Linked DNA regions of Paraglaciecola sp. L3A3. The protein of the gene in region 1 interacts with the protein of each later gene in a pairwise test. Links are inferred from orthologs where the notes say so. Each region holds a gene or a part of one and is shown in the gene's direction. Other genes may lie near its edges.

Region 1 (6,147 bases):
AGCCGCGGCAGTAGCAAAAGCAAAGGCCAAAAAACTGGCCGAACAAGCCCTCAAAAACAAAAGCGTTAATAAAGGCGATAACTAATCATGAATTTTAAGCTAACCAGCTCTCCCCACCAGCATGTACGTCGAAATACCGGCGATGTGATGAAGCTGGTCATTTTAGGGCTAGTACCCGGTGTTTTAATGCAAACTTGGTTCTTTGGATGGGGCACACTTATTCAAGTAATAATTGCTATCCTCACTGCAACCGTTACCGAAGCTGCGATTCTCGAAATGAGAAAACGTGATTTTGAGTTGGCATTAAAAGACTATAGCGCCACCGTCACAGCCATATTATTAGCCATTAGTATCCCGCCATTCGCCCCTTGGTGGATCATTGTAATAGGGACTGTTTTTGCAATAGGTATAGTAAAACAACTATATGGCGGTTTAGGTTTTAACGTGTTTAATCCTGCTATGGCAGCTTATGTAATGTTACTGGTATCTTTCCCCGTACATATGACGCAATGGCTACCGCCAATGAACTTAGCCCAATATTCCCACAATTTTTTAGATGCGGTTTATGCTATTTTCACTACTTTTAGTGTGGATGGATTTAGTCTAGCTCAGTTACGAACTGATATTGATGGTGTCACTATGGCCACCCCACTAGATACGGTAAAAACGGGATTAATTCAAGGTTATACTTATTCTGAAGGCTTAGACCACACAATATTTAATAGTGTGATCAATGATGTAGGAGTGGCGTCAAGTTGGATCAGCTTAAGTTATTTAGCCGGCGGCTTATTTTTGTTAAAACAAAAAGTGATTAATTGGCACATTCCCATTAGCATGATTGCCGGACTGTTTTTTTGTGCTTTGTTTATGTCTCTGGTGGATAGCGACCTTTACCCGACGGCTACATTTCATCTTTTAAACGGTAGTATTATTATCGGCGCCTTTTTTATCGCCACCGATCCAGTATCGGCTTCGACTACCAACAAAGGCCGATTAATTTATGGTGCAGCCATAGGTTTCTGGGTTTATGTTATACGTACTTGGGGCGGATACCCAGATGCAATAGCCTTTGCAGTGGTGATCATGAATATGGCAGTGCCACTTATTGATTATTACACCCGCCCTCGCACGTATGGTCACTCCGCAGCTCAAACCAAAAAGGGCGCTAAATAATGAGCCAAACGATCCAAAATAACATGCTCAGAAATGGCCTTATTTTGGCTATATTTGCCCTAGTGACTACAGGCCTTATTGCACTTACTTATTTTGGTACCAAAGACCAAATAGCCATACAGCAGCAACAAAAGCTGCTTTCTATATTACATGAAGTTATCGATGAACAGAGTTACGATAACCAAGTACAATTTGATTGTGCTCTTGTTACCGACGATTCATTATTAGGTAATAAAGCCCCACAAAAAGTATACCGAGCAACAAAACAAGGTAAAGCTATAGCTGTGGCCATTGAAACCACTGCACCTGATGGCTATAGCGGAAAAATACAACTGGTTGTTGGCATGTACTCCCCTGCCCCAGAAACTGCAGTGGTATCTGGAGTGCGAGTACTTAAACACAAAGAAACGCCTGGTTTGGGCGATAAGATTGAACTTAGAATAAGTAATTGGGTATTAGACTTTAACCAACAAAAATACACTGCTGATACTAGCTATATGTGGACAGTAAAAAAAGACGGCGGCCAATTTGATCAATTCACCGGCGCCACCATCACACCTAGAGCCGTAGCGAAAGCTGTGCGTAAAAGCATAGAATATTATTTAGCCAATCAAGACAGTATTTTTTCTGCAGACAACGCCTGCCAACTAAGTGCTTCAGGCTCAAAATAAACAAAAAATGAGAGACGAGAAACGTGAATGAGTGAGTTCAAAGAATTAACTTGGCAAGGGTTATGGAAAAATAACCCAGCTTTAATCCAATTATTGGGCTTGTGCCCACTACTAGCAGTCACTCAAACACTAACTAATGGCCTGGGGTTAGGCATAGCCACCACCTTAGTTTTAATTGGCTCGAACGCCACTGTGTCTTTAATACGCAATTTGATCCCCAACGAAATTCGCATTCCTATTTTTGTGATGATCATTGCGGCATTTGTCACTATTATTCAACTTTTAATGAATGCCTATACCTTTAAACTTTATCAAGCCTTGGGTATTTTTATCCCATTAATAGTCACCAACTGCGCCATAATTGGCCGAGCCGAAGCTTATGCTTCTAAACATGCTGTTGGGCATTCTGCCTTTGATGGTTTGATGATGGGACTTGGATTTACCTTAGTATTAGTGTTACTGGGAACTATTCGAGAATTATTAGGTAACGGCACCTTGTTTAATGGCGCTAACCTATTATTAGGTGATTGGGCTCTGGTATTAAGAATCACAGTATTTGAAACCGACAGCCCATTTTTATTAGCCATTTTACCGCCAGGTGCCTTTATTTTTATGGGCCTGATTATCGCTCTGAAAAATATTCTCGATGCACACATGGAAAATATATTTGCGGCGAAAAAAGAGCAAAAGGTAGTGCAAAGAGCGCGAGTAACAACAGAAAATTAAATTGCGATATACGAGATTTTTTAGAGTGTGAAATCAATAACAAATAAAAAGCCAAATGAATAAAACTAAACGTTTAGAAATATTAACTCGCTTACGAGATAACAATCCCCACCCCACTACAGAGCTCAACTTTAGTTCGCCATTTGAGTTATTAATAGCTGTGCTCTTATCAGCACAGGCCACTGATGTAAGCGTCAATAAGGCCACAGATAAGCTTTATCCCGTCGCCAACACTCCACAAGCCATACTGGATTTAGGATTAGATGGTTTAAAGTCTTACATCAAAACTATCGGCCTATTTAATACTAAAGCTGTCAACACCCTAAAAACCTGCCAAATGTTGCTGGACTTGCATAATGGTGAAGTACCAGAAAACAGAGCGGCGCTGGAAGCCCTGCCCGGAGTGGGTCGTAAAACCGCCAACGTAGTGCTCAACACAGCCTTTGGCTGGCCTACCATAGCGGTAGACACCCACATAGACAGAGTCTCCAATCGTACCAAATTCGCTCCGGGTAAAAATGTAATCGAGGTTGAACAAAAACTGTTAAAAGTAGTACCAGCAGAATTTAAAGTAGACGTACACCACTGGCTAATCCTACATGGCCGTTATACTTGCGTAGCCCGCAAGCCACGCTGCGGATCGTGCATTATTGAAGACTTGTGTGAGTTTAAAGATAAAACAGAATAATCCTTAACTATCACTGGATTCTAGACTATTAATAAATTGGGCCATATTTACTAACCGCTCACCAACAATAAATTGAATGGTGCGCTTAACCCAAGCAACCGCGATATTTTGGTAATGTATTTTAGTTAACACTAAAGTGGTCACCACTAACAGTAATATTGATGATAGGGAATAAAACCAAATCATATGAAGCTCTAGGTGTTGAAACAAATCAATCCCCAGCAGTAAATCAAAACCTATAAAAACATAAGCCATATAAAAAGGAACTGACATCAGCAATAACTTAGTTAATTGCAATTTATGTGCGCAAACACTGTAGATATCTTTCTGCAATTGGCTAACTGGCTTTGCATAATCAATTTTTGAAATAAGTACGATTTGACCAATATTTCCAGCCAGCCCAACAATGGCAAAAATAGTTAGGATAAATGCAGATATGGTTGATGCTGACAGACTAAAATCTTTAGCAATATACTGCCCCAATAAAACAATAATGTAGAAAAAAGCTGCGCTCTCAATAATGCGAGCCCATTTCATATTAGTCAGTTCTTTCATTTGTTTATTTACTTTGATGTCAGCCAAGATAGTTTGGTTGATGGTAATAGCGGCTGCGGTGTCAGTGTTTTGCTGCTGCCAAGTGTTTTTAAAGTTATCTAAATTCATATTAAGACTCCTGTGTTTCAAATTGATTTTTTAATGCTTCTTTAATTCGGCCAATTCGCGTGGCCACATTGGTTTTACTCAACCCTAAGCTACTGGCTATGCTGTCGTATGATTCACTTTCTAGGTAGAGCAGCATAATTGCTTTATTTAACTTATCGAGTTGTGCAATAAAATCATATAATTGCCTGACCTCTTCACTGCGCTCGCCTTCTTGGGATAAGTCAGGAATGTGCACCATATATCCTTCATTTGCATTGGCTTTATCTTGTCGTTTACTGTCTTTACGGTAATAAGAAATCGCCACATTTAGCGCGATGCGGTACATCCATGTAGAAAATTTATAGGCATTATCATATTTATCGAAAACCAGCCACATGGTGGTTAAAATTTCTTGGGCAAGGTCTTGTCGATCATCTTGATTTTGACAATACGAATTAACAATCTTATAAACAATACCCTTATGTTGCTCCATTAACTGAGCAAAAAAGGCCTTATTCCTTGTGTTCATTTACTCTCAACCCTGCTCTAAAACCCATGCTAAATATAGACATTCTCACCCCGTATTAATACTGACTAATCTTGTTATCTAGTTATTCGCAACAATTCAGAAAAAATCACAAATATTTATTAAAAAACATTAATAGGAAACTATAGGCTAAATAGCACGAGCAATATGAGGACACAGTACACTTTGTCGTTTTGTACTATGTAGAGTTAAACACCTGATGTAATTTTATAGTAAAAACATATTGTTACTATCCTGTCTTGTTAAGATAGAAAACTAAATTGATACCACAATTAGAACTTTTTTACAGATAGACAGAATCTATAATTGCACTTAATTCGCTCTCGGTAAAATGTAATTGAGTGTGAAAAAAGCAACTTAAAGTCGTACCAGCTGAATTTAAAGTCGACGTACACAACTGACTTATTTTGCATGGAAGAGGCACCTGCATCGTCCGTAAACCAGACTATGGAAGTTATATTATTGAAGACTTGTGTGAGTTTAAGAATAAAACTGAATACTAGGCTGCACTATTTTAACTAGAATAGCTTTAACTAGAATAGCGCAGATTTAACTAGAGTAGCGCAGACCTAGCGGCATAAAACAGTTTAAAACCAGTAAATAGCTGCTAGTAAATAGATTGAATCTAGATCTGAACTCAGATACCGTTCGTTTCTTGATTAAAAAATTTCAACGAGTTAATTTATTAACTCGTTATAAGTACAAAAAGGGTTGGTATATGTATGTGAAACTAAAAATAATATTCACAGCAGTCATGTTTATTATACTACATGGCTGTAGTACTTATAGCTCTGAAGATTATGGCGACCCTAATGTCGCGAAAAAGGAATCCTTATGTATAAATATTGAACCTAATCAATATCTTGAATGCAAGGAAAGAGAACAAACCTTGATACTCTCTGGCGCTGACAAAAATTGTAATCACCCATATGAATATGAAAAAAACAGATGTAAAAGAGAACAAGCAACGCAAAAAAAAGCACTTGATGAATCACTTAAAAAACATACCGATAAATAGAAAAAACAAGGTGCCGGACTAGCAATATTTATTGCAACTTTTGTTAATCCACAATCTTATTAATATGCAACCGTGCCACGTATAGGATAATCATCTTGATTACGTACAAAGGTTAACCCCCTTACGACTACACTCAACTCAGGACGTAATAAAGGGGCGTTCGAGATATCTATGGCTTGTAATGTGCCTTCATCGTTAATCACAAATAAGCCTGGCTCTGAAAAGTTATGATCGGTTTCTTGGGCTGAACGAGGGGCAGAGATATACAGCCCTAATTGTTTCATTTGTTGTTCATTTAAACCATAAGCAATAGGGTAACTAATATTTAATTTTTCCATACTTTCTGCTAGTTGTGCTTTTGAATCAGCCGACACAGCAGTGACACTAACACCTATCTCTTTTAACGCAGCTTGATGTTCTTCTAAAATATTTAAGTATCGTATACATAAAGGGCAATGTTTACCTCTGTATACCACTAACATTTGCCAATCGGCGCCACTGTGAGCTTTACTTAAATTCACCCTAGAGCCTTCAGCAAGTGTTGCTTCGATAGAGGGGAAAGAACTGCCTGTTGTTAGTTTTATTGAATTTGCCATGGTAATCTCTTTAAATAACCTGAGCTCGGAATAAGTCGAGCCTCTCGATAACGCTCTTTTTGCGTCTAGCTGCGTTGGATTTTCTA
Region 2 (5,072 bases), 2.6 Mb from region 1 along the record:
TCCTGGTGTGGCCTTTGACTGGCCAAGATATAGAGTACTATTAACTTAATCACAGCTAATGATATAATCTACAACGCCCCTAAAATTAACTATTAATTTAACAAGAGAAACCACCATGACTTTGATCAGCTTATTACTAGTTCTGCTAGTGGAGCGAGTCACCACTAAATCTAGATATTGGCAAGCCGAGTTTTATTCTACTAAATACGCGACCACCATAGAATCGAGTAAATGGCTAAATTCCTCATCTAAATCTTGGGCACTTATTATATTTATTTTGCTGCCTGTTTTAATTAGTTATTTTGTGATCCAAGAATTTACAGGAGGCTTAGTCGAGTTAGTCCTGAGTACTGCCGTGCTTATGATATGCGTGGGTTGCCCAAATGTTAGAGCCACGTACAAATGTTTTTTAGAGGCTGCAAACCGTGGTGACTTACAAGCTTGTAGCATGTATGAAGAACAAATCAAAAATGGTGCACAAGACCAAACCTCTTTTGGACAGAACCTCGTTTGGCAAAATTATCGTCATTATACTGCTGTGATTTTATGGTTTGCAGTATTCGGTGCTGCGGGTGCGATTCTTTATGTACTGGTTCGCGATCTAGAATCCCACTTTAGCAAACAAAACACTGCCGCTGCGCCTCAAGCGCAACTGATGTTGAACATTTTAGATTGGTTACCCGTTAGGATCACCGCTTTTGGCTTTTTAGTTATTGGTCATTTTTCCAATGCATTTTCTACTTGGTTAGGCTATTTACCCGACCCTGCAGTACCTGCAAAAACGCTGTTATTAGAAGTATCAAAAAAGGCCGAAGAAATAGAACCAGATGAAAATGACTGCACCGAAGAACCTTGCACTTTAGTTCGTTTGGCTAAACGAAATGTGATGTTTTTGTTAGTTGCCATTGCTATTTTGACACTTTCAGGCTGGATTAACTAAGTGGTATGACCTCAAGGAATTTTCTCTGAAGGCCTTTATAACCAGGGCCTGATAAAAACCGATTAAAAATAAAATAGGACTTTTACAATTTTAATATTTACCCGAGAGAAAATGTCTACTAAGCTATCGGGCTAAATGGTCTTACCAATTTACCAAGTGACAATTATACATGCTTGATATGACGGGAATATTAAATGCGCCAAGTGCAATCTAGAAAACTATCTGACGACATTATGGAGCAATTAGAATCCATGATGTTAGACGGTAGATTAGCATCTGGGCAAAAACTCCCTCCTGAACGCTCATTAGCCGAACAATTTGCAGTCTCCAGACCCTCTGTAAGAGAAGCAATCCAAAAACTTGAAGCCAAAGGTTTAGTTAATCGTAAACAAGGTGGCGGCACATTTGTTTGTGACAGTATTCTGGCTGGATTATCAGATCCTTTATTTGATTTGATGTCAAAAAATCTAGATAGCCAATTTGATCTATTAGAGTTTCGTTTAGGCATAGAGGGTATGGCTGCTTATTACGCAGCGATGCGCGGAACTCCCAGCGAATTAAAAGAAGTACAAACTAAATTCGATGCTGTGGGTTTGGCACAAATAGAAAATAATTTCAGTCTCGAAGCTGAAGCTATTTATGATTTTTTAATGTCTATCTGTCATGCCTGCCACAACTCAGTTATATTGCATATAGTCAGAAGTATGGCAAGTATATTTACAAGTAATGTAGAGCAGAATATAACAATATTGGCTAAACGCCCCGATATGTTCCATAAGATGCGCGATTATCGAAAAAAATTATTACAGGCAATTTTAGCTGGAAAACCACAAAAAGCGTGGAGCGAAAGCCATAATTACCTCACATTAATTGAAGAAGAATTATTGTTACTGACACAGGAACAAAATTCTATGCAGCGTTTGATTGGTCGAATGCAGCGACATCAATAAGTTTTATCACTTATTTAACAGTAAAAAACACGATGACTAGTGTTAACTTTTTGGTCATTTAACTATTTATAAATAACAACATTGGAGACTAAATAAATATTATGTCTGAGCTCCCTAACATTGATATTGATTCGTCAGAAACCCAAGAGTGGTTGGAATCATTGGAAGCGGTTTTGGAAAATGAAGGTCCAGAACGTGCCCATTTCCTTTTAGAGAAGTTAATTGATCAAGCTAGAAGAAGTGGTACTCACCTACCCTTCGACGCAAAAACAGCTTATGTAAATACTATCCCAACGTCACAAGAGCCGAAAATGCCCGGTGACAGAGCAGTGGAATCACGTATTCGTGGTGCCATTCGTTGGAATGCACTGATGATAGTATTACGTGCCTCTAAGAAAGATTTAGATCTTGGTGGTCATATTGGTAGTTTTGCCTCATCAGCTATGTTGTACGATGTAGGTTTTAACCATTTCTTTAAAGCGCCTAATGCAGAAAATAGCGGTGACTTTATTTTCTCACAAGGTCATATATCGCCTGGTATTTATGCCCGTTCTTTTGTTGAAGGTAATTTATCTGAAGATCAACTTAATAACTTCCGTCAAGAATGTGATGGCGAAGGTTTACCTTCTTACCCGCATCCTCATTTGATGAAAGACTATTGGCAGTTCCCAACTGTATCTATGGGCTTGGGTCCATTACAGGCTATTTACACTGCTCGTTTCTTAAAATATTTGACCGACCGTGGTATTAAAGATTGTTCAGGCCAACGTGTTTATTGTTACTTAGGTGATGGTGAAACAGATGAGCCAGAATCATTAGGCGCTATTGGTTTAGCTTCACGTGAAGGTTTAGATAATTTATGTTTTGTTATTAACTGTAACTTACAGCGCTTAGATGGTCCGGTACGTGGTAACGGCAAAATCATTCAAGAGCTTGAAGGTACATTCCGCGGCGCTGGCTGGGAAGTATGTAAAGTTATTTGGGGTAGTTACTGGGATGCATTAATCGCCCGTGATACATCAGGTAAACTTTTACAGTTGATGAGCGAAACAGTCGATGGTGAATACCAAAACTGTAAAGCTAAAGGCGGAAAATATACCCGCGAAAACTTCTTTAACAAATATCCAGAAACTGCTGCACTAGTAGCAAATATGTCTGATGCAGACATCTACCGCTTAAATCGTGGTGGTCATGATCCGATTAAAGTCTTTGCTGCTTATCAAAAAGCCATGGACACTAAAGGTCGTCCAACTGTTATCTTAGCAAAAACTGTTAAAGGATTTGGTTTAGGCGCTTCTGGTGAAGCATTAAACATTGCACACAACGTTAAGAAAATGGACGTTGATTCAATTAAACAATTCCGTGACCGTTTCAGTATTCCTGTTGCTGATGCTGATATTCCAAACTTACCTTACTTTAAGTTTGCTGAAGATTCAGTTGAATACAAATACATGAAAGAGCGTCGTGAAGCCTTAGGTGGTTCATTACCACAAAGACGCATGCAAGCTGAAGAACAACTTGAAATGCCTGAGTTATCAATTTTTGATGCTATTTTAAAAGGCTCAGGCGATCGTCAAGTTTCTTCTACTATGACTTTTGTTCGTGTACTTAATAGCTTATTAAAAGATAAGAAAATCGGTAAACGTATCGTGCCAATCATTCCAGATGAAGCACGTACATTTGGTATGGAAGGTTTATTCCGCCAAGTCGGTATATACGCCAGTGAAGGACAAAAATACGTTCCTCAAGATGCTGACCAAGTGGCTTATTATCGTGAAGATAAAAAAGGACAAGTATTACAAGAAGGTATTAATGAACTAGGTGCAATGGCTTCTTGGGTTGCTTCTGGTACGTCTTACTCAACGTGTAACGCGACCACTATTCCTTTCTATATCTACTACTCAATGTTTGGTTTCCAACGTGTAGGCGATTTAGCATGGGCAGCAGGCGACAGCCAAGCACGTGGTTTCTTATTAGGTGCAACTGCCGGCCGTACCACCCTAAATGGTGAAGGCTTACAACACCAAGATGGTCACTCACATGTGCAAGCTAACTTAATCCCTAACTGTGTCACTTATGACCCAACTTACGGATACGAAGTAGCGGTTATCGTGCAAGACGGTTTACGTCGTATGTACGGCGAAAACGAAAATGTTTTTTACTACTTAACATTGATGAACGAAAACTATCAACACCCTGCAATGCCAGAAGGTGATGATATTGCTGAGCAAATCATTAAAGGTATCTACAAGTTAGAACGTGTAGAAGCGAAAAAATCTAAATCTAACGTTCAATTAATGGGCTCAGGTACTATCTTAAATGAAGTACGTAAAGCAGCTCAAATATTGAGTGCTGATTACAATGTATCTTCCGATGTTTACTCTGTGACTTCATTCAATGAATTAGCCCGTGAAGGCCAAGACGTTGTTCGTTGGAACATGTTAAACCCAGAAGCCAAAGAACAAACTGCATACATTAGCCAAGTTATTACTAAAGACGCAGGTCCAGCTATTGCGGCAACTGATTATGTTAAAGGTTACTCTGACCAAGTTCGTGCTTTCATCGATACTGAATATCGTTGTTTAGGTACTGACGGTTTTGGTCGTAGTGATAGCCGTGCCAATCTTCGTACTCACTTTGAAGTTAATGCTGAATATGTGGTAGTTGCCTCATTATATGAGCTAGCTAAGCGTGGCGAAATTGAGAAGAGTGTTGTAGCTGAAGCGATTAAACGCTTTGACATCAATACTGAGAAACTTAATCCACTTTACGCATAATAGTGGCTAGATAAGGAATCTTATACATGTCTGATATTCAAAAAATTCTAGTCCCTGATGTAGGTGGCGAAGAAGTTGAGATCATTGAAATTTGTGTTGCCGTAGGCGACACATTAGAAGCGGATGAAGGTATTATCACTGTTGAAACTGATAAAGCATCAATGGATATACCTGCACCATTTGCCGGCGAATTAACCAGCCTTTCTGTTGCCGTTGGTGACAAAATAAAAGAAGGTGACGTGATTGGTGAGATCATGGCTGCAGGCTCAGCAGCGCCTACGGCTGAAGAACCAGCAGAAGAACCTGCAGTAACTGCAGCCCCGGCTCCAGTTGCAGAAGCTCCAACAGTGGCGGCTCCAGCAGCAACTGGTGGCAGCGAAGTAATAGAGGTAGCCGTGCCAGATA

What was found.
Region 2: the proteins of nth (region 1) and aceE interact in binary tests that used the Escherichia coli proteins (3 or more experiments, as listed by UniProt). The link is inferred for Paraglaciecola sp. L3A3 from one-to-one orthologs.

The regions. Positions count from the first base shown.
Region 1 is NZ_CP047023.1:1,299,001-1,305,147, reverse strand. What follows is about bases 1,661-4,441. They hold nth (endonuclease III), read left to right. Parts: upstream 1,661-2,625; coding sequence 2,626-3,258; downstream 3,259-4,441. Other genes in these bases: GQR87_RS05365 (RNA polymerase sigma factor), read right to left, coding at 3,923-4,429; GQR87_RS05370 (hypothetical protein), read right to left, coding at 3,262-3,921; GQR87_RS05380 (electron transport complex subunit E), read left to right, coding at 1,872-2,570; rsxG (electron transport complex subunit RsxG), read left to right, coding at 1,661-1,844. Outside these bases: electron transport complex subunit RsxC, read left to right, coding at 1-85; electron transport complex subunit RsxD, read left to right, coding at 88-1,173; more of rsxG, read left to right, coding at 1,173-1,660; GQR87_RS05360 (hypothetical protein), read left to right, coding at 5,172-5,465; GQR87_RS05355 (redoxin domain-containing protein), read right to left, coding at 5,525-6,061. UniProt on the Escherichia coli protein: DNA repair enzyme that has both DNA N-glycosylase activity and AP-lyase activity. The DNA N-glycosylase activity releases various damaged pyrimidines from DNA by cleaving the N-glycosidic bond, leaving an AP (apurinic/apyrimidinic) site.
Region 2 is NZ_CP047023.1:3,849,083-3,854,154, forward strand. Bases 1,663-4,867 are described here. They hold aceE (pyruvate dehydrogenase (acetyl-transferring), homodimeric type), read left to right. Parts: upstream 1,663-1,991; coding sequence 1,992-4,667; downstream 4,668-4,867. Other genes in these bases: GQR87_RS16015 (GntR family transcriptional regulator), read left to right, coding at 1,663-1,890; aceF (pyruvate dehydrogenase complex dihydrolipoyllysine-residue acetyltransferase), read left to right, coding at 4,694-4,867. Also shown: 1,6-anhydro-N-acetylmuramyl-L-alanine amidase AmpD, read left to right, coding at 1-49; beta-lactamase regulator AmpE, read left to right, coding at 116-940; more of GQR87_RS16015, read left to right, coding at 1,135-1,662; more of aceF, read left to right, coding at 4,868-5,072. UniProt on the Escherichia coli protein: Component of the pyruvate dehydrogenase (PDH) complex, that catalyzes the overall conversion of pyruvate to acetyl-CoA and CO(2).